One region of the Oceanobacillus timonensis genome, then DNA from elsewhere that is predicted to be linked to it. Evidence: riboswitches for the same ligand, from Rfam matches in the RefSeq annotation. Region 1 holds a riboswitch; the other holds the start of a gene.
What was found. A riboswitch is a leader RNA that binds a small molecule or an ion and turns the genes downstream of it on or off. The one in region 1 is predicted to bind lysine.
Positions count from the first base shown of each region.

Region 2: another riboswitch for lysine. It lies ahead of B7E05_RS15875 (Na+/H+ antiporter NhaC family protein); the one in region 1 lies ahead of dapA (4-hydroxy-tetrahydrodipicolinate synthase).

Region 1 covers NZ_LT800497.1:2,570,927-2,586,996, forward strand. The annotation lists gene B7E05_RS12555 (PspA/IM30 family protein) at 1-190, opposite strand, end outside; gene B7E05_RS12560 (lmo0954 family membrane protein) at 217-570, opposite strand; gene B7E05_RS12565 (RNA polymerase alpha subunit C-terminal domain-containing protein) at 782-1,075, opposite strand; gene B7E05_RS12570 (GNAT family N-acetyltransferase) at 1,155-1,598, opposite strand; gene B7E05_RS12575 (serine hydrolase) at 1,742-2,899, opposite strand; gene B7E05_RS12580 (ABC transporter permease) at 2,922-3,788, opposite strand; gene B7E05_RS12585 (ABC transporter ATP-binding protein) at 3,781-4,716, opposite strand; gene B7E05_RS12590 (hypothetical protein) at 5,100-5,327, shown strand; gene B7E05_RS12595 (CAP domain-containing protein) at 5,414-6,580, opposite strand; gene B7E05_RS12600 (DUF819 family protein) at 6,776-7,999, opposite strand; gene dapA (4-hydroxy-tetrahydrodipicolinate synthase) at 8,180-9,061, opposite strand; lysine riboswitch at 9,456-9,636, opposite strand; gene cysK (cysteine synthase A) at 9,850-10,776, opposite strand; gene B7E05_RS12615 (5'-3' exonuclease) at 11,110-12,006, opposite strand; gene B7E05_RS12620 (dynamin family protein) at 12,003-15,635, opposite strand; gene B7E05_RS12625 (acyl-CoA carboxylase subunit beta) at 15,845-16,070, opposite strand, start outside.
Region 2 covers NZ_LT800497.1:3,245,844-3,261,913, forward strand. The annotation lists gene B7E05_RS15875 (Na+/H+ antiporter NhaC family protein) at 1-1,183, opposite strand, end outside; lysine riboswitch at 1,434-1,612, opposite strand; gene yunB (sporulation protein YunB) at 1,681-2,472, opposite strand; gene B7E05_RS15885 (YunC family protein) at 2,915-3,223, opposite strand; gene B7E05_RS15890 (bifunctional metallophosphatase/5'-nucleotidase) at 3,306-4,700, opposite strand; gene B7E05_RS15895 (sulfite exporter TauE/SafE family protein) at 4,713-5,537, opposite strand; gene B7E05_RS15900 (SPFH domain-containing protein) at 5,690-6,748, opposite strand; gene B7E05_RS15905 (TPM domain-containing protein) at 6,785-7,567, opposite strand; gene B7E05_RS15910 (TFIIB-type zinc ribbon-containing protein) at 7,564-8,592, opposite strand; gene B7E05_RS15915 (hypothetical protein) at 8,604-9,113, opposite strand; gene B7E05_RS15920 (C40 family peptidase) at 9,675-10,625, shown strand; gene B7E05_RS15925 (bile acid:sodium symporter family protein) at 10,983-11,948, shown strand; gene B7E05_RS15930 (GNAT family N-acetyltransferase) at 12,144-12,692, shown strand; gene B7E05_RS15935 (hypothetical protein) at 12,759-13,067, opposite strand; gene B7E05_RS15940 (ABC transporter permease) at 13,132-13,836, opposite strand; gene B7E05_RS15945 (ABC transporter ATP-binding protein) at 13,877-14,719, opposite strand; gene B7E05_RS15950 (metallophosphoesterase family protein) at 15,033-15,737, opposite strand; gene B7E05_RS15955 (SLC13 family permease) at 15,948-16,070, opposite strand, start outside.

The sequences.
Region 1 (16,070 bases):
CGCGGGCAAATTCTTCTTTTAATTTATATTGACGATCAATCAGTTTTTTTACTTTTTCTTTTTCCTGTTCACTTTGGCGCAGGTAATGATTAAGTGCAGCGATTGGGTTTTTTTGTTCCTTTTTATCCATCATCGTGTGTAAATCTGCTGAAATAGAATCTTTCATTCGTGTAAAAATATTTGTTGACATAATCAATCTCTCCTTTGAATGTAATATTATTTATTTAACTCTGCCCACTGTTTTTCAAAATTGGTAAATGGATCATCATCTTCCTTTATTTCGTGGACAACAGAGCTTTCCGGTGTGTTCCAGTTCTTATAGATCAGGTAAAGTGCATAAGCTGCTGCGACGCCTAATACAGCATAAATGTTAGAGAATGTGATGCTTACAACAATCAATCCCAGAATCACCCATCCTACTTTGGCAGCGGTGGAATCTGTACTGATAAATTTTTTAAAGCATATATAGAGCAGCCATACGCTTAAAGCAAGTAATACCATCGGCCCAAGATTTGCGAGCAAGATCAGTAATGCAACCAGCCCGCCGATAAATAACATGAATTTTTTCATTCCGTTTTCCTCCTTTTGTTATTGTATCTTTATCTTACCGGGGATTTTGTTTTCTCGTAATGAGCCTGAGCAATATCTTTGTCTAAGCCTTAGGGTCTATGCCCTTCTAAACCTCCTAAACAGCACTTTTACAAGCCATCTAGTTCCAGCTGCTAAAACGCAAAAATGGAATGATATCTCTGACTGAGATGCCATTCCATTTCGATTCTACCTATTCTGTTTTAAATGTAAGTTCTTTGTTTTCCAGCGCCTTTGTCAGAGCCGGCATCGATGCTGGGCCAATGCCATGTAGAGCTAATATTTCTCGCTTGGTATGAGCTGCCATCTGCTCTTCTGTAGTAATGCCTTCGTGGATAAGTGCTCTTCTTGCCGGAGCGGAAAGTGCCGCTAAAAAGCCACTTTCCGGTTTATTTTCTTTTTCACAAGTCGGACAGCTTTCACAATCGGAACTTTTAAAGAAAATATGTCCATTCTTGCATACTTTTCTTTGTTTTTGGCCGGTCATCGAATTTCCTCTTTTCTTATTTTATCATTTAAAGAATAATACGCTAACTCATTAGTTTACATAATATAATTATAGTTATCTAAATGCGCTTTTCCATAATGATTTCTCCTTCCGGATCATACTCCCCTGTCCGGACGAAACCATGCTTTTTATATAATTGTTCCGCTAGATGGTTTCCTGGAACAAAGCTTAAACGTATGACCTGGACATCATAACGTGCATGGATATATGCTTCAATTAATGGGATGAACTGATTGGCATAACCTTGTCCCTGATAGCGGTAATCAATCATAAACCGGTCAAACCAGATGCTCTTTTTTTCAGCAACATAAAAACCGACCATGGCATAGCCGACAGGTTTGTTATCTGCATAAAGCCCAAGGGAAGTAGTCAACGCTTCAATAAAACTTTCCGCTAGGCAAAAAGGAACACTCTCTATAAATGCTTTTTGATTTTCAGCTGCTTCTAATACAGCAATTTCTCTCCAATTTTCTTTATTAACTTCTTTTATATCAATAGACACTCATTTGCACCGCTCTCTCTGTGTTTATTTTATTAATGATAGAATAACTACCACCTTTTAAAAAGGGTAAAAAAGGATACTTACAAATTAAAATCCCCTAGTACGGTGCCAATCACCAGCACTAGGGGAACTCGTCAGGACTATTATTCAGCTAACATCTCTCTGACTTCCTCACGAAAATCTTTCTCATGGATTAATTTATCCGTTAAAGCCTGCATCTGCATCGTTGCAATCTCCAGTTCAGACAGGTTGAGGTCATTTGTAAATAAAACTAGCTCCAATCGATTTCCATCCGCATCTTCTGCATACACAGCCTGATTCAAAACAAAAGCAGTGCTTCCGCCTTTTTGCGCGGCACGTACAATCGATTCATTCGCTACATCCATGTTAAAAATAGCATCTAATTCGTCATAAAATGCTTCGGAGTAATATTCCTTTTTATTCAGCATCGCCATGATGTGATGATAATCTTCCGCTGTCGCATGTGTCAGGCGATCCGACCAGACCTTTTGAATCGGCATATCAAGTAAAGCACTTGCTTCTTCTTTTTCCTCTGCACTTAACGGCTCCTCTTGCCATTCTTCAAAAAGATCGCTCGCTATTTGCCGGTAAGCATCATCATCTACATCGCGTAATGCTGCTTCCAACTCACCTTCTTCTAAATGCTTCTCTTCCATCACCCTTTGAGGGATAGCGATACTTGCGGTTAACGGATAAATCGGCTCATGATGGTTCAAATCCAATTCTTCTACCCGATTATTTACTTCTTCTAATCCCAGTCTTTCTATTAAATAATCGGTATTGGCATTAGAACTAAAGTCCATCATACCTTGTGCGATTTGTTCCAGGGAAACATCGCCTTCTTCGTCTTCCAGTGTACTTTTCCAGGCATCATGCGCTCCGCCATCCGTATTCGGAAAATAATACTTGTCCACTTCCTCCATAGCCACCGTTTGAGAAGGATCAATGTCACCTGCTTCTGCTTGACCAGCAAATTCCATTGCAATCATTATTTTAACTACACTGGCAAGCGGCATGGCTAATTCGGTATTCATTTCCGCTATTGGTTCATCATTCCAAGTCGCTAAAAAAGAAACGCGCTCCGAATCTTGATTTTCTTTTATAAAGTCCATCAACAACCCTGTTGCTGGATCCAGATTTTGCTTTTCATTATTATCTTCGGAATCATCCGCTTGTCCTGAATGATTTTCCTTGTCTTCCTTCTCTTCCTCATTATCGCTGGCACAAGCAGCTAAAAGGAGAAGCAAGCTGCAGAGCAAAAAAGCATACGTTTTTTTCACGATAGATAGACCGCCTTTCCGACTAATTTCCAGCTACATCTCGTTTTTTGAAAGTCAGCCACCCTATTACCATAAATATCACATAGTAAACAAGAAGCACAGCAGCGGAAAAGCCTAAGGAGGTTCCTTCAATCATTGGTGATCCTTCAAAAGTACTTTGCAAGTTCAGATGTGCGGTTAATAAATATTTACTAATTTCATATTGGCTTACCAGCATCGTAATCATTGGTGAAGCAATGAATATAACAATGCTTGCTGCAATGGCCATAGCACTGCCTTTAAATAAAATCGCAATCATGAAAGAAAAGGTTGCCACAATAATTAATGGTATAAGGCTGAACAAGATGTCTTTCCCAATCGAAGTTATCACCGAAACTTCCGTATATCCGGACCCCATATTATCGACAATCGTTGGATTCCAGGAGTCGACACCAAAAAAGAGAAGCCCTATAATCATAGAAAGAATAATGGTATATAAAATCATTACCAATGCGAACAACAAAACGGTAATATATTTTGAGGTTAAAATGGTTCCTCTTCCTGCCGGGCGAATCAATAATAATTTAATCGTTCCCCATTTATATTCATTGGAAATAATTTTAGCTGCAACAACGATAATGAAAATCGTAATGAAGCTGGTCATAGAGATATTTTCTGCCACGAAGGCCCACATATCGTAAGCAGGAACTTCTAATCCCATGGATTGATAGGCCTGCATCAGCTCTGCTTGAAAAGTTCCATCAACCATCGCACTTGGGTTCACAACAAAGCTTGTAACCATACCCATACCAATCAAGAGGAAGCCGATAATAATATACATCGCCCAGGTAGATTTATAATGATGCAGTTTGATAAATTCGTTTTTTATTAGCTGACCCAAATTACTCAATGACATTCTCTCCAATCAAATCAAAAAATTTATCTTCTAGCGTATTTGTCGATACCTGAACTTCATACACATTAATGTTATGGTTTAATAATTCTTTAAGCACAGCCGGTATTTGTTCCCGTTTAACAGCTGTTTTTATGGTTGATTCGTCTACCGCTTCAACATGGAGTGTTTCATCATCCAAACTGTCCAAATGCACTTTTGCAGCCTGGGCATTGTTGACGGAGATGGTATACTCTGACACATCGTCTTTCTCAGCTTGTCTGTTCTTTTCCACATCTTCCACGGCAATTAAAGCGCCATTTTTTATAACGCCAATGCGATCACACATTAATTCAATCTCAGATAGTAAATGGCTGGACACAATCACACTGACGTTTTCCTTTTCTGCCAATGTCCGGATATACTGGCGAATTTCCTTCATTCCGGAGGGATCCAGTCCGTTGGTCGGCTCATCTAAAATGAGAATCGACGGTTTATGTAACAAAGCTTGTGCAATGCCTAACCGCTGCCGCATTCCAAGAGAGTACCCGCCAACTTTTTCATTGACGACCTTTTCCAGTCCGACTAATCGAACAACCTCTTCTATTCGTTCTTTCGTTGTCCCTGGAATCATCCGGGCAAATTGTTCCAAATTCTTTCTTCCTGTTAAGAAAGGATACATTTCCGGATTCTCCACAATGGCTCCCACTTCTCTGATTGCTTCTGCATAATCGGTTTGAATGCTTTTCCCGACAATGCGAATGTCACCTTCTGTTAATTTCATCAGACCAACCATCATCCGGATCGTAGTCGTTTTACCGGCCCCATTCGGCCCGACAAAACCAAAAACTTCCCCTTTCTTTATTTGAAAGTTGACGTCTTTAATAATTTCTTTGTCTTTAATGCGTTTACTGACATTTGTTAGTTCCATTGCAATCTCAGTCAATTCATGACCTCCTCGTCCATTTTTTCTGTCTAATTAAGTTATACGAAAGAATAACTTAAAAGTTTCACACCCATCTCTATTTTACGCAGTGTAACTTGCTGTATGATTCCCGATTCAAGAAAAGAAAAAACGTACGATTCATTCATAGCGGCCTTTTTACTGTCCATAACGATCTGGGTGGTCTTCGAGTAAAGAAAAAGATAATAATCTATACAACAGATACATGCTTTACGCAAAAATGTGTTAGCTCCTATTAGGTTTGTCTAATCCCTTTTTTCTTCTTTGCGTATATTGATTGGGAAAGGAGGGATAAGCTATGTGCGGTCATCACTCATCAAGAGAAAAGTGTAAAGATCCTTGTCGCAACACAAGTCGCCCAGGAGGTGACTATCGTCACAGAGATCATAAATCCTGTCACTGTGGCAGCAGACATGAAAGCCATTGCGGATGCAGAAGCAGACATGAAAAACGTTGTCATTGCCGAGATCATCACAGCAACGATCATCATCACAAATGTCGTGAATCGAATCATTGTGATAACAGACAGCGTCATAGAAATAGAAGGAGATTCTGCTTTTGTTGTAACAGCTTCTACTAATAAAAGCATATAAAAAGCGAACCCTCATCCTTTAAAAAAACCCGCAGGCTATTAGATTTTGCTTCTAACAGCTTGCGGGTGTTCTAAAATCAGAACACATTATTGATAAAAATTTTCCGTATAAAATGGCTGATCGCTTTCATTAAAATCAACGCCTATGCCTAAATGGCTAAATGTATCGTGTAAAATGTTTTCTCGGTGTCCCTCTGAATTCATCAATCCCTGATGAGCAAACACACTGCTGAATTGTCCATACGCAAGATTTTCTCCCGCACTTAAGAAGGAAATGTCGTCTTCCCGCATTCGATCAAAAGGGGACTGTCCATCTAGATTCGTATGATTGAAAAATTGATTGGCAGCCATATCCGTACTGTGTTTTCTCGCCGTTTCTCTTACTTCTTCGTCCCACTCCAAAATAGACAGGTCATGCTTCACACGAGTTGCATTGGTTAAATCAAATAATTGATATTCCAGCCCTTCTTTCAGCTCTTCATTGCCAGGCGTATAAAGGGTGCTTTTTGCAGATTCTAAATCCTCGTCTATCAGCTGGATGGCTGTGACTTCATCTGATTCATGCAGATCATAAAAGATGGTTGCGTACGTGCCATCCATATGATAAACATCATATTCCCCTTCACTCTCAATGTTATAATTAAACCAGCCATTACGGATCACCTCTTCCGGCTCACCTAATGTCTCATTGACAAATGATTTGGAATCACCCAATTCAATATCATGCTGCGAAGACAGTAAATCCTGATTGGTAAAGAGTCCACGTACAACCTCCTGCTCATCGTACGCTACCATCATAAAGTTTTTATAATTTTCATGATACGTAGACCACTCGACGCCATACTCATTTTGACTTTGACGTGCCGGCTCACTGTACATGTCTTCCACCTGTTCTTTTGTATCTCCAATCTCCACATTACCAACAGAAAAGGACTGTTCTTCTGGAGTAGTGAGTTCAGGTGTTTCTACTTGCTCATACTCTCTGTTTGTATCTGAACCGGTTATGGAATCTACCAAAGACGTTGCCTCATCGGATATTTGACGAAAATAAAAGTCATTATCTATCGCATCTGTCACAAAGTCGCTTACATAAGAAAACGCATCATTGACAGCATCCGGGACCAAATCACGAACCGGATCTTCCCATAGCGTTTTTGTCCAAACAGCTAATAATATAATAAACAGCAAAAATAATAATCGCTTGAAAATTGCTATCCCAACCTTTTTTGTCTCTTTAATACAGCAATAGAGCATCAACAGCCGCTATTCTATTATTTACCAAATCAGCTGCTGCTACTCCTTCCATCATAAGTTAATGGACTAACTTATGTGAATTATACTATGTTTGAATTGCTTTCAACAAATCTAAGCATTTTTTCTTTCAAATGCAGCTTACATCAAAAAAATCTGCTCTATCTTAATAGACAGAAACAGATTTTTTACAATTACTTACATGATAGAGCCAAACCAAACAGCAAGAAAGGTACCGATATAATTCCCTACAATATACCCTAGTGTTCCGACGATTAATATCGGTCCGACCAGCTGTTTCCATCCTTTCGCAATCGCAAATGCAGCTGCCGTCGTCGGACCTCCAATATTTGCGTTGCTGGCCAAAAGGATTTCTTCTAAGCTCATCTTGAATAATTTCCCAAAAACAAGTGACAGTATTAAATTAATGGCCACAATAATAAATGCAAATAAAAGTAATAATGGCGCCGTTTGGATAATCAAAGGAATAGAAGCAGGAATTCCGATAACGACAAAAAAGAGGTGAATCAGATACGTACCCATTTCCTGGCTTCCGTTTAACCCGGAAAAATAATTTGGAAATACAGCCAACGCTATAAAAGTCAGTGTTGTCAGTACCAGATACTGGTCTCCTATGATCCCGCTCAATAAGTTATTAAAAAAAGAAGCATCGTCACCGCTTGGGATGATGCCAGCAAAGAATTCTGCAATTTTTAAGGAGACAATAACTAAAAGAAAAGCCGTCCCAATGGAGAGTGCCATATCCTTCAAAGAAACTTCCTTCCGCTTCCAAAAGCTTTCCGCCAATGTCTTATCAGCATCCGATTGCCTTTGTTCTACTTGTTTCACATGCGGCGCTGAATATCGTTTACGGATAAAGTTAACAGCAGGTATCATCATCAGAATAATAAATAACAAAGCCATCATTAAATTATCAGCAACCACAGCTGAAGAGGTAATGGCTTCAGGAGTATCAAATTTAGCAGACATCGCTGCAAAATTCACGCCTCCTCCTGTATATGTAGCACTGAAAATACCACTCAATTGATCTAAAAAAGGAATATGATTCCGCAAAGTAAAAAACGCAATAATGGTTCCTGCCACCGTTCCGATTGAACTCAGCAGGAAAATAAGTAATAATCTGCTGCTTTCCTTCCATATTTTTTTAATGTTCACATGAAATAGCAATAGTGGTATTGCCAATGGAACAATCACAGACCAGACTGCATCATACACCGGTGATTCTAATGGGATAACACCCGTGTTAGATAAAATCATGGCACCGACTAACGCAATAATTGCTCCAGTAACCTTGGAGGCCCAATTGTAGCGCTGTTCCAAATAAATACTGACGGATGCCCAAATAATGATCATTCCCCATAGTGTAATACTGTCATCCGCTTGAATGAATGTTTCACTCATCGACTCCCCATTCCCTTCTCTGTTATTCATTATTTGTATTATATTTTATCATTTAATCTGAATAAGTTGATAGGTATTGTGGTATGTTTTTAGGAATATTGACTATATTGCAGACAAATCCACGCTAAAAACCTCCCTAAATCTAAATGATTTAGAGAGGTTTCAACTTGATAGCGCCAATTATTTTACTTGCTCAAGCAGTTCTAATTTACGATTTAATGATTGCAGCTGCTCATCATTTAATGAAAGTAATGGCAAACGAACACCGCCGACATTTACAGCCTTCCGATTCAAAGCTGCCTTTACCGGAGCTGGACTAGGTGCTGCAAACATTTCCTGCATAACCGGTAAAATGCGCTGATGGATTGAAGCCGCTTTTTTCACTTCTCCCTGTTCATATGCAGTGATCATCTCCTGCATCTCATTACCGATTACATGGGCTGAAACCGAAACAATGCCTACTGCCCCAACTGCAAGAGACGGCAATGTGATTGCATCTTCTCCGCTATATACAGAAAAGCTCGCGTCCGTTTGCGCTACCATTTCCGTTACCTTATCCATATTACCGCTCGCATCTTTAATAGCCACAATATTATCCACCGTCGATAAACGAATAACCGTTTCTGCTGCCAAATCAACAGAAGTTCTGCCAGGTACGTTATATAGCATCACAGGCAATTGCACCGAATCAGCTATCGTTTTAAAATGCGCATGTAAACCGTCCTGAGAAGGTTTATTATAATAAGGTGTTACCAGCATAATAGCATCCACACCTGTTTTTTCAGCAGCTTGTGACAACGCAATAGAGCCTTTTGTTTCGTTGGAACCAGTGCCAGCAATCACTGTAATTCTTCCATTTACTTTTTGTACCGTATGTGAAAATAATGCCAGCTTTTCTTCATTTGATAAAGTTGGGGATTCGCCCGTTGTTCCTGCGACTACCACCCCGTCGGAGCCATTAGCAATCAGATGTTCAATTAAATGATCCAATGCTTCATAATCAATTTCTTGCTGTTCGTTGAATGGCGTTACCATCGCCGTTACCACTTTCCCAAAATTCATAACAACACACCCTTTTTATAGGAAGTTCAAAAAAACTCCAAATGATAAGCGGCGAATCTCTGCGTTGGCGCGGCTTTTCCGATACTCACGTATTTAATAACATACGCTCCGTTCGGAAAAGCCACACCGCCTTGATCTTCTTGCTTCTAATTCGGCCTTTTTTTAAACCTCTTTTTATAATATCAACATTTCATAATGAAAAATAGACGGCAGCACCTTACTAAAGTGCCTTAAAAACTAGAGGGTGGAAAGTAATAAAGATAAGCAGAGTCAGTGTTATTTTCTTACTACTCCCGAATTTATTTTCTCTTATCATTATCCAATACTTTAACAATTTCCACAAAATAAAATGCACCAACGGAGACCGCTGCTGCATAAACATTTCCATGTCCTCTCAGCTGATAGCCCTCCACATAGTCCCCTATATGACAGCACCGGATTTATTCAATCCTGGTTCCAGTACAATAAGAACAGGGCTTATTGTGCTTCGGCAAATCCCCCTTTCTATATGCTTCATCGCCGGCCTGTTCGGACTCCGCATATATACTGATGGTTTTTGCACCTCTATCGTTCACCTATGAATAATGAATTTGACTGTATTATAGCAAGAATAACAAAGAAAAACAATGAAAAATAAAGGTTTTTTTATATTGTATAAAATCGTATGACGTTTCCTGAACTACATACTGCTCTGCCAATGATATAGTGCGTTCAAATAAAGAATCAGCATTTTTAATTTCTTTATTGTAAACTATGCAGTATAAGAAAATAGGTGATTCGCCTGCGTGTTAATTATTGTCTTGCAGAAAATCCATGGACAGGTATCTCTCTCCCGTGTCAGGCGCGATACAGACAACCTTTTGCTCCGAATCAAGACGTTTAGCAACTTCTATCGCTGCATAAACAGCAGCTGCACCAGACGGGCCAATAAACAATCCCTCTTTCTGTGCAAGTTCTTTTAATAAACGTAATGCCTGCTCATCATTAATTTGAATGATTTCATCATAAATAGATGTATTTAAAATTTCAGGTACAAAGCCCGGACTCGTACCTACTAATTTATGCGAACCCGGTTCTCCACCGGATAATACCGGGGAACCTTTAGGCTCCACCACAGCAATATGTAGATCCGGAATGTATTCTTTCAATGATTCCCCTGTGCCTGTCACTGTTCCTCCTGTACCCGCTGTACAAACAAAAGCATCTAATTGATCATTTGTATCTTTTAAAATTTCCAGCGCGGTTGTTTGACGATGGGCGTCCGGATTCGAGATATTTTTAAACTGCTGAGGGATAAAGCTTGCTGGTATTTCCTCTTGCAATTCTAATGCTTTGTTTATGGCACCCGGCATTCTTTCATTGCTTGGTGTTAACACAACTTTTGCTCCATAAGCCTTTAAAAGATTTCTTCTCTCTGCCGTACTATTATCCGGCATCACCAGGATAGCCTCATATCCCTTGGCTGAGGCAGCCATCGCAAGCCCTATTCCTGTATTCCCGCTTGTCGGTTCTATAATCGTGTCCCCGGGATGAATAAGCCCTTCTTGTTCAGCAACTTCAATCATATGAGCTGCAGCCCGGTCCTTTACACTCCCGCTCGGGTTAAACATTTCCAGCTTCACATAAACCTCTGCTGCATTTTCCGGCTGCAGTTTATTTAATTTTACCATCGGCGTATTTCCAATCAATTCCGTAATGTTATCTACTACTCTCATACTTTTTGCTCCCTTCTGTTTACTCTATTCCTTTCATAATCGTCTATCTACAAGACATACCCAGATTTATCTTTATTTATTCTTCCATACTTATCTTCCTCTATTATAACGATGGAAAACCTTTTTACCAAATTTCATTATTATTTTCCATATTTTTAACAATAATAAATACTTATACACCTCTAGTGTACATCCATCATAAAAACTATTTATTTTCAGTTTTTGAAATCCCTAATCTGTGTGCGGTTTTACTTCGCCACTCCAAAAGAAAGGGGGGTATCTTTTATACCCCTACCAGGTACAAAGGATACCCCCATCTTATGTCAGCTGGATTTAAAATGATATCGTTGTATTAGCTCTTAATGGCGCCAGCAACCGGCCCAAATGTTTCCATTCCAGTTTACTTAATTCCGTGGTTACTTTTTCTTCTTGAAAACGCCATGTAAAACTTTCTAAATCACAAGAAATCGGAACATCACATTTTATCTCCGCAAGATTTCTTGATAGATAAAGCATATCCATATCTGCCTGCAATTTATTTTGTACTCCTTTAGGAAGCTTTTCGATATTATCAACTAAATGATCGATTGTTCCAAATTCCTGAAGTAACTTCAATGCTGTTTTTTCTCCAATACCTTTTACTCCAGGGTAATTATCGGAAGAGTCTCCCATCAGCCCTTTTAAATCAATAATTTGTGCAGGAGAAAGTGCTTTTTTCTCATAAAAGTTATCCTTGTCAAAGACTTCATAATTGCCTTGACCTTTCCGCATAATAACCACACGAATATTTTCTTTTACCAATTGCAGTAAATCCTGGTCCCCAGAAAGAATAAATACGTCATTTTCAGGATTATACATATTGGCAAGGGTTCCCATACAATCATCCGCCTCAAAATTTACCAACCCGACATTCGGGATATCAAAAGAATCCACTACTTCTTTTACTAAATCAAATTGGGGAATCAGTTCCACCGGCGGTTCATCGCGATTGGCTTTATAGCCGTCATACATCTGGGTCCGGAAAGTTTTGCTCCCCATATCCCAGCAGCAGACAACATGCGTTGGTTCAAAAGTGTGAATGGCATCTGTTAAATAGCGCAAAAATTGATAAACACCATTTGTCGGAACGCCTTTAGAATTGTACATAAAATTCCCCCGGAAAGATGTTGCAAAAAATCCCCGGAACAGAAGCGCCATTCCATCTACTAATAAAACTTTATTTGCTGTCATGATTTATTTCCTTCCTCTCTATATGCATCCAAAATACTGTTCATTCGTTCTTTGCGCTGCTCTAAATCATCCATATCCACTTCTACAAATAAGCGGTCGATAAATTGCTGATAAAGGACATCCGCTTCATGGACAAGGGTTGTTTTTTCCTGTTCTATTCCTTGATCCCACTGCGCTTGATAAGACAACTGGATTAACCTTCTTCCTTCTTCTATGAAAGTTTGAATATCTGATTCAATGATGGTATATAACTGCTCTTTGATTTCTTCTTTTTGATTTTGAACAAAGAATGTTTTTGTATCTTTAAATCGCGCAAATAATTTCTGAAGCTCCTGCTCCTTTTCAACCGACAGTCGGGTCGTGATATCAGGTGTGTCAAACGAGATCATATCCCATTCTGCTATCGAAAAAACCGGATCCAGGTTTTTCGCTTTTGCAATCATTTCCTGCTGATTGGTTTTTAATAAATCTTTCAAGAGCTGCTCCACTCGTAAAGAAACAGCTAATAACTCCTGATGCAATTCGGTTTCCACATATAACGCCAGCTGTTCAAATTGCTTCGTCAGCTGTTCCCGTCCTGCTTTCCCGGACTCGGTGATGGTTCCTGGATTATACATTTCTTTAAAGAGGTCATGGAACCGGATAGCAAAACGCCCGTTTAAAAAATACGTTTGTTTTTCTAATTTTTGATGCCAGCGATTTTCTGTTGAAGTGACGTCCAGGTTTTCTGCATATTGAATGATTTGCTGATACGCTTGCTGTAAATCTTCTTTTCGTTTTGTTTTTGCTGATTGATCCAGTTTTAAGGATTGAATAAATTGTTCCAGCGCTTCATCTGAACGCTCCATATCGCTGATGGCAGCTCTTTTCGCCAGTGCCGTTAAATCATAATGAATAAAATCATAAAAGCGAGATTCAAAAGCCTGCATCTGCTGATTTAATGGTTTTTGTTCTAATTTCTCTGCTAAAGAGAGCTTGCTTGAAACAGGATAAAGACGCGGAAAACGAATTCCCAATTGCGTTAATTGTTCTTTAACATATCCGGTTACCAGATCTAACTCTTCTTGATTGCTGGCCAAGTCTGCGGCGTTGACAATAAAAAACATTTTATCTAATTCAAATACATCTTTTACTCGCCCCAGCTGCATTAGAAAATCTTTATCTGCGCGGGAAAGCGCATGATTATAATAGGTAACATATAAAATAGCATCTGCCTGTTTGATATATTCAAAGGATACGTTCGTATGCCTGGCATTAATGGAGTCCGCACCAGGCGTATCGACAAGCGTAATGCCCTGCTTTGTTACGGCACAATCATAAAAAAGGTCCATCGATGCAATGTAGCATGCTTTTTCTTCATCTGTCACGTAAGACGCAAATGCATCAAAGGTAATTTTCTTAGATGAGCCGATAACCGATTTCGCCTGCCCATAACCTGCTATCATCGCCCGTAAATACGCTTGATACATTTTTGGTAAACGTGCATCGGTCAGCACTTCTTCTGTTTCCAGCCAGGTAATAAGCTCATCCAGAGAAGCATCAGGCGGCTCACATTCTTTTGCCAAGGTTTGGATGTCATCCTTTAGCATGGCTTCAGATTTAAAAGTGACAATAACGTCCCGATGCTGATTTTCCTTCGTAACCGGGCGAATCCGATTAACTGCTGCAGTGGTTGGATTCGGCGATACCGGCAGGACACGTTCACCCAGAATTGCATTGGCGAAGGATGATTTTCCAGCACTGAAAGCACCAAATAAAGCAATGGTATAAGATCGTTCTGTCAAAGATACTTTTCGTTTCTTTAAATCCTGCTGATAACTTTCAAAACCCGGTAATTGAACCACTTGCAATACATCATCTATATCACGGACAACATCTTGATCGGTATTATGATGCACCGTATTTTCTGTCTCACCTTGTTCATCTGCAGGTTCTTCCACCTGTGCTTCCTCTTTCAACATTTCCAAGTCCGCGGTTCCCTGCTTAGGAGTAACTTGTCGGGCTTTTAGCTCCTCCTTCATCGCAGCGATGATATCTGTTGACACTTCTGGAGCGGCTTCCTGTTCATCTAAATGCTTGAAATAAGCTTCTTCTTCCTTATCAAGCGCCTGATTAGCTTGCTGCTCTTCCTGTTTCTCCTGCAAGCTTTCCAACGCGCGTTTCCGTTCTTCTAACGCGTTCTCATTCTTTGCCTCCAGTTCTTGTTTTACTTCATTTGTTAACTGCCGCATCTTTTTTTTGAAATATGTTTTTAAACTGGAAGCAATTTCATTCGTATAGTTTAAAACATAATCGCCATTAGGGTTCGCACCCTTACGTAAATGACTTTCCAGCAGATCTTCACTTAAAGACCATTCCAGGAAAGAGACACCTTTTTCCTGATAAGAAGAATCAAGTTGATGGGCTTCTATATGTTCATACCACTTATCACGGAGTTTCCATTTTAAAGTTGTTTCCACATTCTTTTCTAAAGCTTCCATAAAGGCTTGTTTTCGTTCTATTTTCGCTTCTTTTGTTTTTTTACTGCTTGTAAATAATCCGCCCACTTTAAAATCAGGTTGCACGGATTCCAAATAACTTTTTGCAAAATCTCTTACATCAGCCGGCATAAGATAAGCATTTTTGACGGTCTGATCCACTTCATCTAAAAAAGAGGCCGCTATATTTTTCGGCTGTTGCTCCAAGTTTTCTATTTCTTGCGTGAGGGTTTCCATTTCCTGGGTCAGGGAAGCTCCGTCAACTTCTCCCAAAGATGCTTTTTGGTTCGACATTTCCCGATGAATTTTTTCTTTATGATCACGGACGATTTGTCGAATGCTTGCATCCATCGTCATGTATTCATCCTTTGATTGCAGCATATGAAATACCGTGTCTTTCAATTCTTCCCACGCATTGTGCGGTGCTTCAGCATTTTTGAGAGATGTGTAGAAAATAGAAGAAGGGTGAAGATTCCATTGATCAAACGTTTGTTTAATTTTTTTATCGAATTCGACAAAAGGCAATTCCGCTTCGTTATGCTTATCTATCTGATTGATAACCACCATAAACGGCAGGCCATTTTCTTGCATCGCCTGCAAAAATAATAGATTTACTTCCGATTGCACATGATTATAATCGGTGACGTAAATCAGATAATCTGATAAATGCAGCGATGCTTCTGTCAGCACCCTATCCACATCATCGGCAGCATCAATACCAGGTGTATCCAAAACAGCTGTTTGCGGCGGCAAAATGGCTTTTCCTGTACTGATGTGCATCTTTTTAATATCATTTTTATTTTGAGTGAACTGTTTAATTTGTTCTAAATTATACGGTTCATGATACTCTACCACTTCTCCATTATGAAAAAACACGTTGACAGTTCCTTCTCCAGATGTGATTTTAACCACATTTGCACTGGTAGGAATCGGACTATTCGCCAAAATTTCTTCCCCTAAAAGGTGGTTAATCAGCGAAGATTTCCCTGCAGAAAAATGACCTGTCAAGGTGATAATAAATTCTTGATCCGTGTATTTTTCCAGCATATCGAGCATCTTATCTGCATTCACTTTGTCCCCTTTGTTTATCATTTCCTGATAGAGAGATGCAATTTGTTGTTCTGTTACCTTTTTTTCCATATACGTGATCACAAGCCTTTACCCCTTTTCCAACTTATTCATAGCTGTTCATCGCTTCGATACTGTTATTCCTGACGTTCGCACTATATCCTTATTATACGGAATATTGGTGTTGATTTCTAGGAATTATTATTTTAGTTTACATAATAATATTATAGTTGATTAAAATAATATGTAAAAACGCTCAGAGTTCGAAGTAATCTGAGCGTTTTAATAATGTTTTATACCGGGTAGACCCCATGTTTCCGTTCTGTAAATTGCTTTTTCTTATTCTGATAAACGGAGAAACGGCTGGCCAGCTCATTTCTGAGATAATCCGGATGAATGATATCATCAATAATCATTTCCGAAGCTAAACGGTAAATATCAATGTTCTCTTTATAGGCAGCCTGCTTTTCCTGAATATAAGCTGCTCGCTCCTCTTCTGGCAGTTTGGCAATTTTATTT
Region 2 (16,070 bases), 670 kb from region 1:
CCATCAACCCTGCAATCAGGAATAAAATCGCCGGAAGAAAATCAGATGATACGGATGCGTTATTAACTACACCAGCTAAATAACTTCCTGTTTCCAATTCCCCGATAATCGCACCAATCATCCAGGCAAGTATTAAAATGTTAATAGCCGGAATCATCGTCTTAAAGCCCTCTATAAAAATCTGCTTTAATCTTGAACGCGGATGGCTTTGCTGCATATGAAAAATAACAGAAGTCAGCACTGCTGCAATCCCGCCGATAATTAAGGAAAGGTTGACATTTGTATTTGCAAAAGCATCTATAATAGATGCACTGCCTTCTGTCTCCATGATACCTGTTCCAACCATTGCGATAACTGTAACTACAAACAGTACGATAATCGGAACAATCAGATGAAAGATTTTCCCCTCTTTATGCGGGTCAAATACATCACTTAAATCTCCCGAAACCTGGTTTCTTTTTGGGTCCAGCAGGCCTCCATCTTCTTTTGCTCTTTTTTCGTGTGTATACATGGAACCAATATCAAAATGGAAATAGGCGACAATAAACACAAGTATAATCGAAGCAATCGCATAAAAATTAAGTGGAATCATTTGTATAAATGCTTCCATCGGCTGTACATCTGTAATCCCATTGGCTACAAATAAACCGCCCAAAAGACCGATAATATATGCTCCCCAGCTTGATATTGGTGCGATTACCGTAACCGGCGCCGAACTGGAATCAATATAGTAAGCCAGTTTCGCACGGGATATTTTTTGCCGATCGGTAACCGGTCTGGCAATCTGCCCAACTGCTAAGCTATTAAAATAGTCATCAATAAAAATAACCAATCCAGTAATTACAGTCATTATTTCCGCGCCAGTACGTGTTTTCACCCGTCTCAGCATCCAATCTCCAAATGCTTTTGCTCCTCCTGAAGCTTGTAAAAATGCCGTAAGTACTCCTAAGAAAAGAAGGAAAAGAATTAATAGTATATTTCCAATTTCAAGTGCGCCATCCACATAAAAAATCGTGTAAAATACAGTCCATATTTCTTTTATTGTTCCCCATATATGAAAATCATTTAATAATAATGCGCCTACCACAATTCCTGTACCAATCGAAATAAGCACTTTTCTTGTTACGATCACTAATATCAACATGACAATTGCAGGTAACAGCGACCAATATGTAGCTTCCATGTTAAAACCCCCGTCTATTTATTTCCTGTATCTTAAAAACCATGTATAAGGCGGATAATACAACACGAAATCATGACTATTATCTCTTTTCCTCCCTACACATGCGCAACTGATTCGAAAAAAGAAGGTAGACAGGGATCTTCGCATCTCTGCACTGTCCGTAATATCATACAAATTCCCCTGTAAACGCAAAAAAACAATGATAGAAAATAACCTACCATTGTTTTAACAACTCACGTTATCCTCCATTTCGATCAATAGTTCTCCATGTAAAAAATACATACATGACAGCATGTAACTTTTTCAGTAACATGCCAGCAGTATAAAGCATGACCCCTTTATACGCTTCGGCAAACCAACCTTTTCCCAGCTATCATCGTTGTCATTCTCCTGCCGGGTACTCATCTGATTTGCACCTCTACCTCACCGATCTGTTAAGGTTTTATTCAAATGTAAATGTTAATAGCTTCTTCACTAATTTGTACTATACTACATATTTATTCGTTCTGCAAATCATCTTTAGGGACAGCAATATCTGGCGTGTTTCCGTCTCCTCCGTAAAAATCAGGGACTTTTCCCATAATGGCTCCTCCATCTAAATATAATTCGGTATGTACCGTTCTTACTTCTGATGTAAATGGCACAATAATTTGTACATCAGCTTCTACATTTATATATAAAGACACCCAGGCCCCATTAATGCCAAACTCTTCTTCCTCACTGACAACGTTCGTTCGGACAGCCCCGATTACTTCCATATTAATCGGTATTCTAGGACCTAAATTAGCCAGTACAGAATTTCCGGTTACTTGCCCCAATGGAATCTCAATCAATGTTGGATCGATTTCAGCTTTTCCTTCTGCACCACCCTCGTATTCATATGGTTCTTGCAGATTGTGATCAAATTCAAGCTGCTCCCCCCGGTTCACATGAGCAAAAAACTCCTCCACCCGATCGGTAGCAACCCGATTAATTTCACTGATTATTGCCGGGTCCCTGTTATATGTTACTAAATTGCCTTCATTATCATATGTGATGTTAAGAATATCCTCAAATCCATATTCCTCTACATAATATACAGCTGTATTAATCGCTCTTGTAGCAAATTCATCTGCTCTTCTCTCCGCAATATCGATCACAATTGGTTCAATCTTTACGTTAATTATATAAAAACTGAAACCAACTGCAGCAAAAAATAAAATAAAGGTCAGCACTAAAACAGAGCGCCGGGATGGAGGTATTCTTCTTTTCCTGCTTTTTCGATAGCGGTATCGCTTTTTAAATTTCAACGCAACTACCCCCTTCTCCATAATTTATGCAATGATTGAAGGGGATTAGAACTGAAGTCTTTTCACTCTTATTTCAATTGCTATATGATACGCTTACAGACGGGTATCATATACTTCCATAAAAATTTACATAAAGAAAACTTGGCATTCGTTAAAGGGAGCCTTAAAAGCGTGTTTTGCTTTCTTAGAATCCCTTATGCTCTTGAGTGCAAGCCTTTCGACGAATGCCTAAGTTGGGACTGGGACTGCGCTTACTCGTCCCACCGGAGACATTTGCGGTTACTCGCCCCATCAAAACCGCTGCACTTATACTTGGTACCTAAAAATTTTTACTACGTCGAAATTCTTCTGCGTTAAAATTTTATACTTTCCTAACGTGTAAAAAACACTTCTTTCGTTCCATACAAAATAGTATGAACAAAAGAAGTGCCTTAAAGGACTATTATGATATTTTAAGCAATGCTTCTTTGCCTGTCATCCCAACTTCCCATCCATGTTCTTTGGATGCATCCGTTATTTTTTGCAACGGTGCTTGCAACAGCTGGTCAATGGAGCGTACTCCCATTGCCCGGCCAGCGATGACATTTCTTTCTTTCAACTTAGGTATTTCATTAAAAATATCCACATCAAGTGCTGCGCACATAATATACCCGACATCATTGCTAATGGTTAATAAGGTTGTTTGCGGCAACTCCACACTCACTGCTGTAAAAATAACGCCATCCACCTCAAGAGGTTCTACTGTAATCATAAAAAAAGCCCCCTCTGTTTTTCTCTCGTGATAAGTGTATGCAGAGGGAGAGCAGAACGTCACAGGTAAAGCCAGAAATATCTTAATGCTGTTTGACAGCATACGTCAGCAGGTCACGTAAAAATTCCGGGACAAAATACTGTTTTTTCGCAGAACGGGCAATTTCCGGCAGTAGCTGACCAAAGGTAAACGTATCCGCAGTGGCCACATAATATACCTTATCCGGGTGAATTGGATATCCGTCTTCTGTATAAACCTGCTTCACATATTCCCCTCCATTGCGATGAAAAGCAGTCTCCACTTGAATCCCTGAGAAAATCATTTTTCCTAAAATCTCTCCCCGGAAACCAAAACCTTTTAATTTCAATTCGGTGAAAGCAGGAGATAAGGCAGCTCTGACAGTTTCCACAATTTGATCTCCTCTTAAATCAACCAGAACAGGATTAATTGGATGTGGACAGATTCGGTGGATATCTCCTTTGGTAATAGGACCGGCCGGCAAAGAATGTAATAATACACCGGCATTCAGCATGGAAATATCTGCATTAGTCCACCTTCCCAGCACTTTCGTTAAAGACTGGATAATCGGTGTTTCTGCAAACCATTTCACCTCCAGAGGCTGATCCACATTCGCTACAACTTGATTCAAATAATGATTGGCCTGTTCCGATAACTGTTGTAAATGAGCCTCTGTTTCCAGATCCTTGGCGCTATCTTGCAAACGGATCGCATTTGCTTTTTTAAAAACAACTTTCTTCTTCTCATGATTCCAGACAAGCTCTACTTCACCAGCATAGTAACAGTGTTTCCCCGCTGCTGTTATCAAGGTCCGATTCACTGTTTCTCCTTCTTCTAACAGATGGTGTGTATGTCCGCCGATAATGACATCAATATCCGGATAGCGCCGGGAAATTTCCTGATCAACAGAAATTCCTAAATGGGAGAGCAGAACAATAACATCCGATTCTTTTTTTAATTCCTCTAAATAGCGGTCTATCATATCAAATTCATTTTCCACATGCCAATCAAGCAGCTCGTAAAAAGCATTAAATGGCGCTGTCAATCCAAAAAAACCTATCCGGACACCACTTTCTGTCGTTAATGAAAGCGTGCGTTTTAACCAAAATGGCGTAAATTGATCCCTGCTGAATAAATTACTGCAAACAACCTGGAAATCCGCTTCATCGTACAATTGATATAATTCTTGATGAGACAGTGTAATTCCTTCGTTATTTCCCAATGTGACAACATCATAACCTGCTTCGTTGAGTAACTCCACGTTTGCTAAACCGTCAGAGGCTTCTGTAACAGGATGCGAACGGTCAACATGATCCCCTATGTCCACCGTAAAATAAGCTTCTTTATTTTCTTCTCTTAATCCCCGTTTCTCTTTTAAAAAAGCCGCTACTCTTGGCCACTGTTCAAAATTACTATGCAAATCATTGGTATAGTAAAGATAAATTTTTTCTTCTGACATATTCCAACGCCCCTAACCGATTCCTTGTAAAATCATACGAATTCCCATGATAATTAATAAAATCCGCAAAAACAGCTCTAATAAGGAGCTGGAAATCTTTTGATTTATCAATGCACCAATCTTGCCGCCAATCCATGCACCCGGTATAAAGAAAAGGACATACGCCCATGCTACATTGCCCAGTATTACATGCGTGATACTTCCAAATAGGCTGACAAAAATAATCATAAACATCGATGTCGCCGTGGCGATATGGGCAGGAAATCCAAAAACAAGCAGCATTACTGGTACCATAATAGCGCCCCCGCCGATGCCAAAAAAGCCTGACAGCATCCCGACAAAGAAAGCAATCATAATAGCAGGTAGCGCCCGAATTTTATATGTATATATTTGCGTTCCTAATTTCGCTTGACGGGATCCTTTTTCTGATGTATCCACGCTTCTCGGCTGCATTCCTTTTAATTGACGATAAAAAAGAATTGCTGCAATCAATATAATTAAACTGCCGAAATAAATATAAAAGGTATTGGCTTGCACAAATTGATTCAGCCAAGCCCCGCACATACTACCCGGAATACTGCCAATCAAAAACAAAGCCCCAGCTTTATAGTCAATCCGTTCTGTTTTTGCAAAGGATAGTGCGGAGGAAATACCTGTAAAGCACATAACGAATAAAGACATTGCTACTACCGTTTGGGGAGTAATCCATTCAAAACCTTCGATATTTCCGTTTGCCAGAAAAAGCAATGGAATTAAAACAACTCCACCTCCTAAACCGGCCAGACTTCCAACAAAAGCGGCCAGCATAGCAACTGTAAAACAAATAAGAATAACCACTACCAACCTGTGCCCACCTTCTTTCTGTGTTTCTCTAAATTATCATATCATATTGTTGAAGAGATGAAAGGAAAGAGGCTTTTTCCTATTATGTAAAAAATAAGGATACCTCCTATTTGGATAGCACCCTTATTTTCTATCTAATATTGTATTTAGACCAGCTTATGTCCGCAATTTCCACAGAAATTCATTCCCTGTGTTTTACTGCCACAGTTCGGACAGAAATTGGGAATCGATCCGCCTTCGTTGCCCGAAGCGGGTTGTTGATTATCGTTCTGCTGATTTTGCTGCTGATTCTGATTCTGTTGTCCATTTTGATTTTGCTGTCCGCTTTGGTTAGACTGCTGTTGTTGATTCCCAGTATTTTGCTCGTTCGCACCGCTCATCATTTCTTTCGCCATATTCATTCCCATCATCATTCCGGCCATATCCGTTGCCGAATTACCGCCTTCTGAATTGCCGGAAGCAATCGCATCCGTCATAGCAACATCTTTATAGCGTCCCATATCGCCAATCATGCCATGTGACGCAGTTTTGGTAATCATATCTTGAATTTCTTTTGGATAATTAAAGCTCATAATTTGAAAACCAGTAATTTCAAAACCATCCTGATTGACCTGCATATCCAAATCTTCTTTGATTCCCTCACCGATTTCAAAGGAATTGGCCTGCAGATTAAACATATCCTTTCCTTCTTTTGTAATCCACTTCATTAATAACTGGTCTAAAATGGCAGTGATCCGCAGCCGGATGTCTTCTACCAGAAAACTGTCTCTTACGCCAGCAATGTTATCAATCAGCTTTACGTAATCTTTCACCGTGAATTGAAAAGTGCCATTTGCACGGATTGGGATGCCTCCAGGAAGTTGTTGGGACGGAATATTTATGGCATTTTTTGTTCCCCATTTCACGGTAAACTGTTTTGTATTTACAAACAGTACTTCTACACGCATCCCACTGTTAAATCCAAATTTAAATCCTTTTAACGTGGACAAGAAAGGAATAATATCCGATTCAATTTCATACTCGCCCTCTTCTTTAAAAACACCTTCTATTTTCCCTTGATTAAAAAAGATTGCATCCTGCCCGGGACGGATAATTAATTTACTTCCTTTTTTGATCTCGCTGTTATTCCATTTCCAGAAAATCATATCATCCCGGAATGACTCCCATTCGATAACATTTGCTAATTGCCCTCTAAAAAAACCCATCATGCTTTTCATCCTTTCTATATAACTTTCTGTAAGTTAAAATTTCCCACGCGCTCCAGAATGTGAATGACCTCCTCTTGTCATTCCACCTCCACCGCCACCGCGGCCACCTCCAGAGCTTTTTTGAATTTTCGTTTTCGTTACAGATTTGCGTAAATACCTGTCAGATTTACTTTTTACACGTGAATTATTTGCATCCAGATACGTACTGGCATTTGTTGTTACACGGCCGCCCATATTAAAAATCATTGATCCGACAATAATTGCTCCAATTATAACAGCTACTAATAAATGAAACCATGTCTGAAGTAAAAAACCATCTGGATTTACTAATGGGCTAACTCCCATATATTGATCTACTTTTTCAAAATATAATAAACTTGCATCATAATAATCATCTGCTGATAAATCTGGAATAATCTGGTCAACAATTTGTGCGCCCCGATCGTTATCTATATATTTTTCTCCTTCATAAAAACCAGCAACATATAAATCACGTTCTCCAGAACCTCCAGAAAAATCAAGACCTAAAATAACTGTATCTCCATGGTCTCCATCATATCCTGGGCCTTGGTCATCATAAAAATCACCAATATATGGTTCAATATCCTTCCTACTTGAATCATCCTTCGTCAAAATAAGAATATCAATCTCGTTTTCTTCACTATACTCCGCCGCTCGCTGCTCCAAATCTGCACGTTCATTTTCTGTAAATATGTCCGCATCATCATAAATATATTGCTTCTCTGCAAAAGCAGCAGGCATTATAAAGAAAGATATAAGTAAAAGAATACTAGCACTAATTAAATACTTTCTCATAAAATATCACCGCCCAGCATCACCGCGATTGCTTTCATCAAAATAAATGATCCGCCGGCAATGCTAGAAAACCATATTGCTGCCTTCGAATAGCTCAACGGCGGCTTGCCGACAATTTTTCCAGTCTGCCCATTCATCGCAAAAGTATGCTCCTGCTGATCAAAATCATAATATACCATCCAGACAGGCAAAAGAACATAATAGCTATTTGCTTTCTTCGTACGAATATTTTTCTGTTGATAGCTGACGGAACTGTAACCCCGGATGGTTGAAGCAATATACGTATCTAAAAAACCTTTCATCTTTGCCTTGACCCGATCAAATAATTCCTCATCCGTGTAATTATATTTTTCAGCTAAGTATCCTGCTAAATAAGGTGTTTTAAAGCTTTCCAGCTTGTTATAATCATAGGGCTCTAACTTATCCATCAGCTCATCATTCATTTTCTCCGACGCATCGACAGGAACTTTTAAATAGCTGACATCGATATCACGATAGACACGATAGTATTTGGTTTCTTTATAACGATAATCTCCGCGCCGATACGTACGCACCTTGGTTCCTGTTGCTTTAACATCGACATCGTTATCTAAATCATACATCCAAAACGGGACATACATTCCAGTGATATTTTTCACCCGATTGGCTGTCATAAAACCCTTTGGCGTTAAACGGCCATTTTTACACCATTTTTTAAATGCTTGCATCGCTTCCTCTTTACTAATGGTAAAAGGAATCACTTTAGCCGGAGCTAAATCCCCTGATAAACGATCAGCAAGAACTACCCCTGCTCCGCAAAAACTGCAAGATGTTGCGGTTGTATCTGCATCTGTCAAAACAATCGCCCCGCAATTTTCACAATGGTATTCTTTGGCTTCATCTTCTTCAAAGGATTGGGAGATATTCACGTCATCATACGTATCAATATGTTCCTCATGACCGCAACTGTCACAAGCCAAGTGTCCGGAACCACTATCAAACTCCATATCCGCTCCGCAGTTGGGACATTTATAATGTACTAGCATCCATCTTCACCTCATTTTTCTGACCGTAATTCAAGCAAAGCCTCTGCCTCAGCAAGCTCAAACTGGATCTTCTCTTCTTCTGCTGCAGTGTATTTCTCTATCTCTACTTTATTTTGTTTCGCCGATGCTTCTCTTTCCAGTGCATCCATCCGAGCAAAGGTTTCCGAAAAAGTCTGATTCATTCGATCATAACTTTGCTGAAAAGGAATGAACTGCGTTTCTAAATCATATTTTTGATTTTGTAATTTTTCAACTTCTATTTGTGCTGTTTCTTTTTGTTTTTGAAACCGGCTTTTTTCATGCGGCTGCGTAGTTTTTTCTTCATACCTAGCAAACTTTTCCGCAAGTCCTTGTTGCTCCAATAACTTTTCATCTATTCTTGTTATGTTTAATTGAATCGTATCTATTTTGGCTTGCATCTCCCGCATCATTTTATCCATTTCTTTTTTACGTTTTTGGAAGTTTTGTTTGCCCTGCTTCGTTTCCCGTTCAGATGAATCAAATCCTTTAAAAAAACGCATTCCCTATCATCCCTTCCTTGACTGCTTATATATTTGTACGATGAAACATCCTGAAAGGTTTCAATACCTCTTTTTGGAAGTATGCTATCGGAAAAAGACTCGTCACCTAAAAGGATACCTTATTTTCCCGTAGATTTCTAATTACTTTTTTAAAAATTGTGTTTTCTTTTACATTCTTGTAATAATTATGGCTTTTAGAAATGAAAATGAAATGAAAAATCCCCCAAACCTTCGAAAAATGTTGATATATGACACTTCGTGTATGTCGATTCATGTAATATATTTTAATAATTTGTTACCATCCTTTAAAAGTTTGGTTATTTTCCTGTGATGTCACTATGTTATGTTATACATAGTGAAAGTTTACAAGTTCAGTCGAGTATTTGCTGAACAAGTATTAAGGGTGTCGTGTTCGTATAATCTATCATTCCATTCAATTTGTACTCCCCATATAGTTAAAATGGTAGATTTACGGGCAACGGCACCATGGTGAAGTGAAATCTTCTACATAGGTTTCGTTTTTTCAAAACAATAAATTAAAATTCTTAAGGAGGAATTCTTTTGGCACCATCGAATCTTAGCGCAAAAAAATATGTTATTTCTACTGCATTTGCAACCACGCTTGCACTTACTCCAGTAGTAGCTTCCAGTGTCTTTGCAAATGCGGGTGAAGGATCAACAGAAGGAGATATCACCTACGAAGAAAGTAACCTCCCTGAAATACAAGAGGAACAATCTTCTGAGGAACAAACACCTTCAGCGTCTGTTAATTCTTCTCTTGTTCAGCAAGGTGACTCAGGAGAAGAAGTAGAAAACGTTCAAAGCAATCTGCAAAATCAAGGTTACGCTTCCAGTAATGTCGACGGTATTTTCGGAGACCTTACGGAGCAAGACGTAAGAGATTTCCAAGCTGATCAAGGGTTACAAGAAGACGGAATTGTTGGACCGGATACTTCCAGTGCATTAGGAGGTTCTGGTGAATCCAATTCTGATTCTGAAGAAGCGTCAGAACCAGAAACAAATGAGGATGAAGCAACAGAAGAAGAATCTCAAGATGATATTATTATTGAGGAAGTTTCCAACGATGGAGACGATGGCTCTGACGTAGGACCACAGTCAGGTTCAGTAAGCGGACAAGCTATCGCTGACGCAGCTGAAAGTGCATTAGGCATTCCATATCAATTTGGAGCATATACTCCAGGAGAATCAAATCCTTCTGCATTAGACAGCAGCGGATTAATCAACTATACTTTTGATCAAGTAGGCATTGATGTTTCCCGTACACACAGTGAAATGTGGGCAAATGACGGCGTACAAGTAGATTCTCCAAGTGTTGGCGATGTCGTTTTCTTTGAAGGAACGTATGATACTGCTGGTGCATCCCACAGCGGAATCTATATTGGTAATAACCAAATGATTCACGCAAGCAGCGGCAGCGGTGCAATGGTTGTAGCTGATATGAGCGTTGACTATTGGCAACAACACTATCTTGGAGCTAAATCTTTCAATTAATCATTGTAAAAAACAAGCGCAAATCATCGCGCTTGTTTTTTTATATCTACTTTTCTATCATTTTTGAAATACAAAATTTAATATAGACTTTTTATTTTTTTTGCGATATACTTGTCAACAATTTCTTAGAAGGGTTTCCGTAAAAGAGGATAACGATTGATTTTACATAGTGAATTTTCAGATTAATAAAATATTATATTTTTGTCATATCGTTTCTTCCCTGCCAGTTTGTTTATCCATATGAATAGATGACTAGCAGTCTATAAACAGACAGCTGCAAAAGCAAAAGGATATACCAAAACGAATTACGGAATCCTATTCTATTTTATATTAGCGTAAGGGAGTATTTTATAGAATATGAAAGCATTAATCCGTCTCAGTAATTTTTCGAATAAGTATTTTGCATTCATCACCATTTTAGTCGCTGTGGCCGCATTCTTTCTGCCAGATGGTTTTAATTGGTTAAATAACTATATGACTATTTTGCTTGGTATCGTCATGTTTGGAATGGGTCTCACTATGACACCAAACGATTTTAAACTGGTGTTAACCAAACCAGTGCCTGTCATTATTGGCGTTATTTTGCAATTTACCATCATGCCATTACTTGCATTTGGAATTGCAAAACTTTTGAATTTACCGCCTGCTCTAGCAGCTGGAATTATTTTAGTAGGTTCTGTTCCCGGTGGTACCGCATCGAATGTGATGGTATATCTCGCAAAAGGAAATGTTGCATTATCCATTACAATGACATCTGTATCCACCATGCTGGCACCGATAATGACACCGGTACTTTTGTATCTTCTAGCCGGGCAATGGATTCCAGTAGATCCGTTTGCGATGTTTTTATCCATCATTCAAGTAATTATTGTTCCTATCGTTTTAGGAATTATCTTTCAAAGATTTTTCCCAACAGCGGTTGGAAAAAGCATCGAAGTATTGCCGCTGATTTCGGTTATAGCTATTTCAGGTGTTGTGGCAGCCGTCGTTTCTGGAAATACAGAAAACATTGCATCTTCAGGGCTGCTCATTTTTGTTACGGTTCTCTTGCATAATTGGTCCGGGCTGCTTCTTGGCTTTTTAGTCGCTACCCTACTGCGGCTCAATGAAGAAACAAGAAGAGCGATATCCATCGAGGTCGGCATTCAAAATGCCGGATTAGGTACCACCTTAGCGAGCGCTCACTTTGCAGCACAGCCATTGACTGCTTTGCCTGGTGCCATCGCAGTTGTGATGCACGTAATCAGCGGTTCGATTCTTGCATCTATCTGGTCAAGAATACCGTTGAATAAAAGAAAATCAAATAAAAGAGATATTGCTTAATTCATAATTTTTCCAATCTTGTCTTTCATGCCATTTTTGTTATAATAAGCATCATGTTATTTAAAGGAGCTGATAAAATGAAACAGGTTATCCAGGTGATTGGAAAGTAGCATATATTATTTTTCCCTTTTCAATCATTTTTTCAGAAAAACGATAGGAACTAAAAATGAAATGAAGAGGAGATTTACTCAATTGATATATACAGATAATAACCTAACCATTCGACCAATCGAAGAAAACGACCTGCCTCGTCTGTGGGAACTAATTTTTAAAGAAGAGAAACCGGAATGGAAAAAATGGGATGCTCCTTATTTTCCACATCAGGCAAAATCATACGAAACCTTTTTATTAGAGCAAGCGCAGTGGGTAGCTTCTGAAAAACACCGTGTGATTGAAGTGGATGGCCATATTAGAGGTACTGTTTCTTATTATTGGGAACATGAGCCTTCCTACTGGCTGGAGATGGGCATTGTCTTGCATGAAGCGGGTTCATGGGGAAAAGGCATCGGCACCCGGGCTTTGAAATTATGGATGAATCACCTTTTTACTCAGTTACCGCTCGTTCGTCTCGGTTTAACGACTTGGTCCGGCAACAGGCGCATGATTCGAGTAGCAGAGAAGCTCGGTATGCAGATGGAAGCACGGATTCGCAAAGTCCGGTATTATAACGGAGAATACTATGACTCCATCCGTATGGGGATACTGCGTGAGGAATGGGAGCAGCAGCATTATAGTGTATCTTAATGTCAAAGACAGGTCTTGTTTTGAAGCAGACCTGTCTTTTTTCACTACATTAGATAGCAACGAATCTTATAAAACACCTTTTGTTACCTTCCCTAATACTTTATGAAGCAAGTTCAAACTAAAAAAGAGCACAATAATGACAATGACCGAAAATGCAGCATAGCGGAGAAAAGTAAACGGAATAAAGCTGACTAGCCAATTGCCAACATAATATATCAGTACAAATACAAAAGCAATCGTGATTAAATACGAAAGAATAACACCTATTATTTGCACATAATCAAGCTTTGAATACGTTTCTTTCAGTTCTTTTCTGTTTTTCCAAAAAACAGCGACCAATATAATACCACTTAAAACAGAAAGTACACCAGCCAAGAACCTCCACCTCTATTTCTATTATATCCACTAAATCATCGTTCACCCATCATACCAATATATATCAACGTCTTCTATTTGCCACGATAAGAAACAACAGCATAAGAATGCCAGTATAAATCGCAATCCATAAAAATGGAAAATAGGATAAACTGGACAAATTTTCTTCTTCCCATTGGAACAACGGCTGTTGCATAGCCGTTGCCGGCGGTATAATCCACGTGATATATCGAATAGATGCCGGTAAAGCATTCTCGATACCAATTGAAGCAATAGAAAGAATCATCGTCAGTGCCAAACCACCATAGGCATTGATAGCACTTTCCATCATTACTTTACTAAAAAAGGCGGCAATACAAATCCCGAGCATAGCTAAAAGAATATGATTCATAAACGATACGAAACCAACAGCGAAAGATACGGAATCAGAAAACAAATTAAAAATAATCGGGTAAAAAAATGCAAACACTGCCAATAACAATGCAATCAGCCAAACAGTGCATAATTTTGCTATGTAATACCGATAGCTGCTTCTCAAGTGTAAAATCATCAGCTGCCTTTGTACCTGTGCATCCTGGGACAAGACACTCATACATAACCAGGCGGATACCACAAACAAAAATAATGCCGTAATCGCATAACTATCGACAATTGGATTTGGCTTATATGTGTAAAAAACGACGATTAGCACAAAAAACGTGGAAATCGGCGGAAAATATTTATGGGAACGGATATAATCATGCAAGCTGTATGTAATAACTTCTTTCAAACAAACATCTCCTTCTATGTAAAACAACAACGTACATTCCTTATTCTTCATTCTTTTTTAAATCGATATTGCCGACGTACTCCACACTTCCCTGTAATGCAAGAATTCTGGTCAGAATCTGATTACTGTTTTCGGAGCGGACATATAACAATAAATGGTCTTCCCTCTTTACTGTATCCAGTATTTCCTTCCATTCCTGTACATCGGTAACGTTTAAACCCTTCACTTCAATCTGTTTGATCGTCTCTTTTTCTGTGAATGGTTCTTCTCTTAAATGTCTATCTTTGATGTAATAAGTTTGGTCAACCACTTTTTCAAAAATGGATGATTCATGATAGGTTAATAACGTGGTTGTCCCCTGCTCTTTTAACTCACTTAAAATGGAAACTAATTCCTGCTGCGCAGTAAAATCCAATCCGGATAAAGGTTCATCTAAAATCAATACATCTGGCCGGTGAAGGATAGCTTGAACAATACCTACCTTTTGGACATTTCCTTTAGATAATTCGTTTATTCGACGGTCACGCCATGTATCTAATTGGAACCGATGCAGTAATGATGAAATACGCTGTTTGAGCACAGCATCTGGAACACCGCTTATCTTCCCAATATAGTACAAATATTCGTCCGGAGTAAAACGAAGATATTTCGGAAACCGTTCTGGTACATAGCCTATCCGAATATTTTTATCCGTATATATGACCCGCCCTGCATTCGGCCGTTCGATTCCTGCCGCTATGCGCAAAAATGTACTTTTACCGCTGCCGTTTCCTCCTAATATAGCAATAATCTGTTTTTCCCTTATCTGTAATGAAATATCGTATAACACATTTTTCTTCCCATATGTTTTGTTGATATCCTTTAGCTCTACAAGTTGATCCATGTCATTCTCCTTATATCATTTGGTATATGCCAAATATATATCTAATCATCTGAAGCTATTCTATCATAGTCTCTCAACGAAATGATTCATTAATGTCTATATCCTAATATTATTTTTCACGTCATTAAACTTGGAGCCAGTAATCGTAATCGCGCCCTCAGGATGTGCCGCAGATATCGGCTGCGATTACGATTTTCTAGCATACATCATGCTGAATGGGACGAATCTATTTACTGCCAATGGTTCTGCGGTAAAAGCAAAGACTCCAAAAACAGGATGCTGTCATCATCTTTCTAAACCCGCCTTGAAGCCGTTACGTTAAAACATTGGCAATAAATTCGGTATTTGGATAATCGAAGCTGTTTAACTGTTCGATCACTTTTTCCGTATTATATTTCACCCTGACAATCGAACATTCATAGCTATTCTCTTTTATATCCACGATAGCATAAGAGGCCATATTCAGCCTGTAAAAAGGTAAACCGACACTGCCGGTATTGATAAGACACTTTCCATCTATATACCGAATATATGATTTATGGATATGCGCATAAATATGGATATCCGCTTCCCTCGCCATTAATTTCTCACTTAACACTTCATCACTTTCCGTTGGCTGCACTACTTCAAATAAGCTTTCCGGTGTGGCATGAAATGCATGTATACTCACTTTCCCAAATGCCAGATTTAATTCTTCCGGTAAATTTTTTAAATAATCCAGGTCTTCCTCAGCTAATTTTGCATAAGACCAGTCACATTCCTTGTTCATGATGGAATAAGCTTCATCTGGAACTTCTCCTGTACGTATACCGCGAACAACCCATTCATCTGCATTTCCCTTAATCACTTCTGTATTTGTTTCCCTTACTAAATCAAGTGCGCGTTTCGGTTCTGGTCCTCTAAAGCAGAGATCACCGAGAATATACGTTTTATCAATATTTCTTCCTTTGATATCTTGCAATACTGCATCAAGCGCTTCTGCATTGCCATGTATATCAGATACAAATGCCAGTCTCATGACTTTTCCTCCTTCTAAAAGAATGAAATGAATTTCAGTTCTCCTTTCATATTACCGTATACAAAAGATTTCAAACCCATTTGAACAATATTTGGATGCGAAGCTATTACTTCCTGTACACTTTTAATAGACCTACAACAATAATAAAGCTTGCCAGAAATGTAGAAGTTCCTGACAAGCTTTATTGTTTCTCCTTTGTAGCGTTATGAATCAATTCCCTTTCAAAAACACATCAGGAATCGTATTCAAATCGATTCCCCATACTACAGGGACAAGATAATAAACACATAGAACGATAACGATTGTTGCTACAATATTCACCCAGAATCCGGT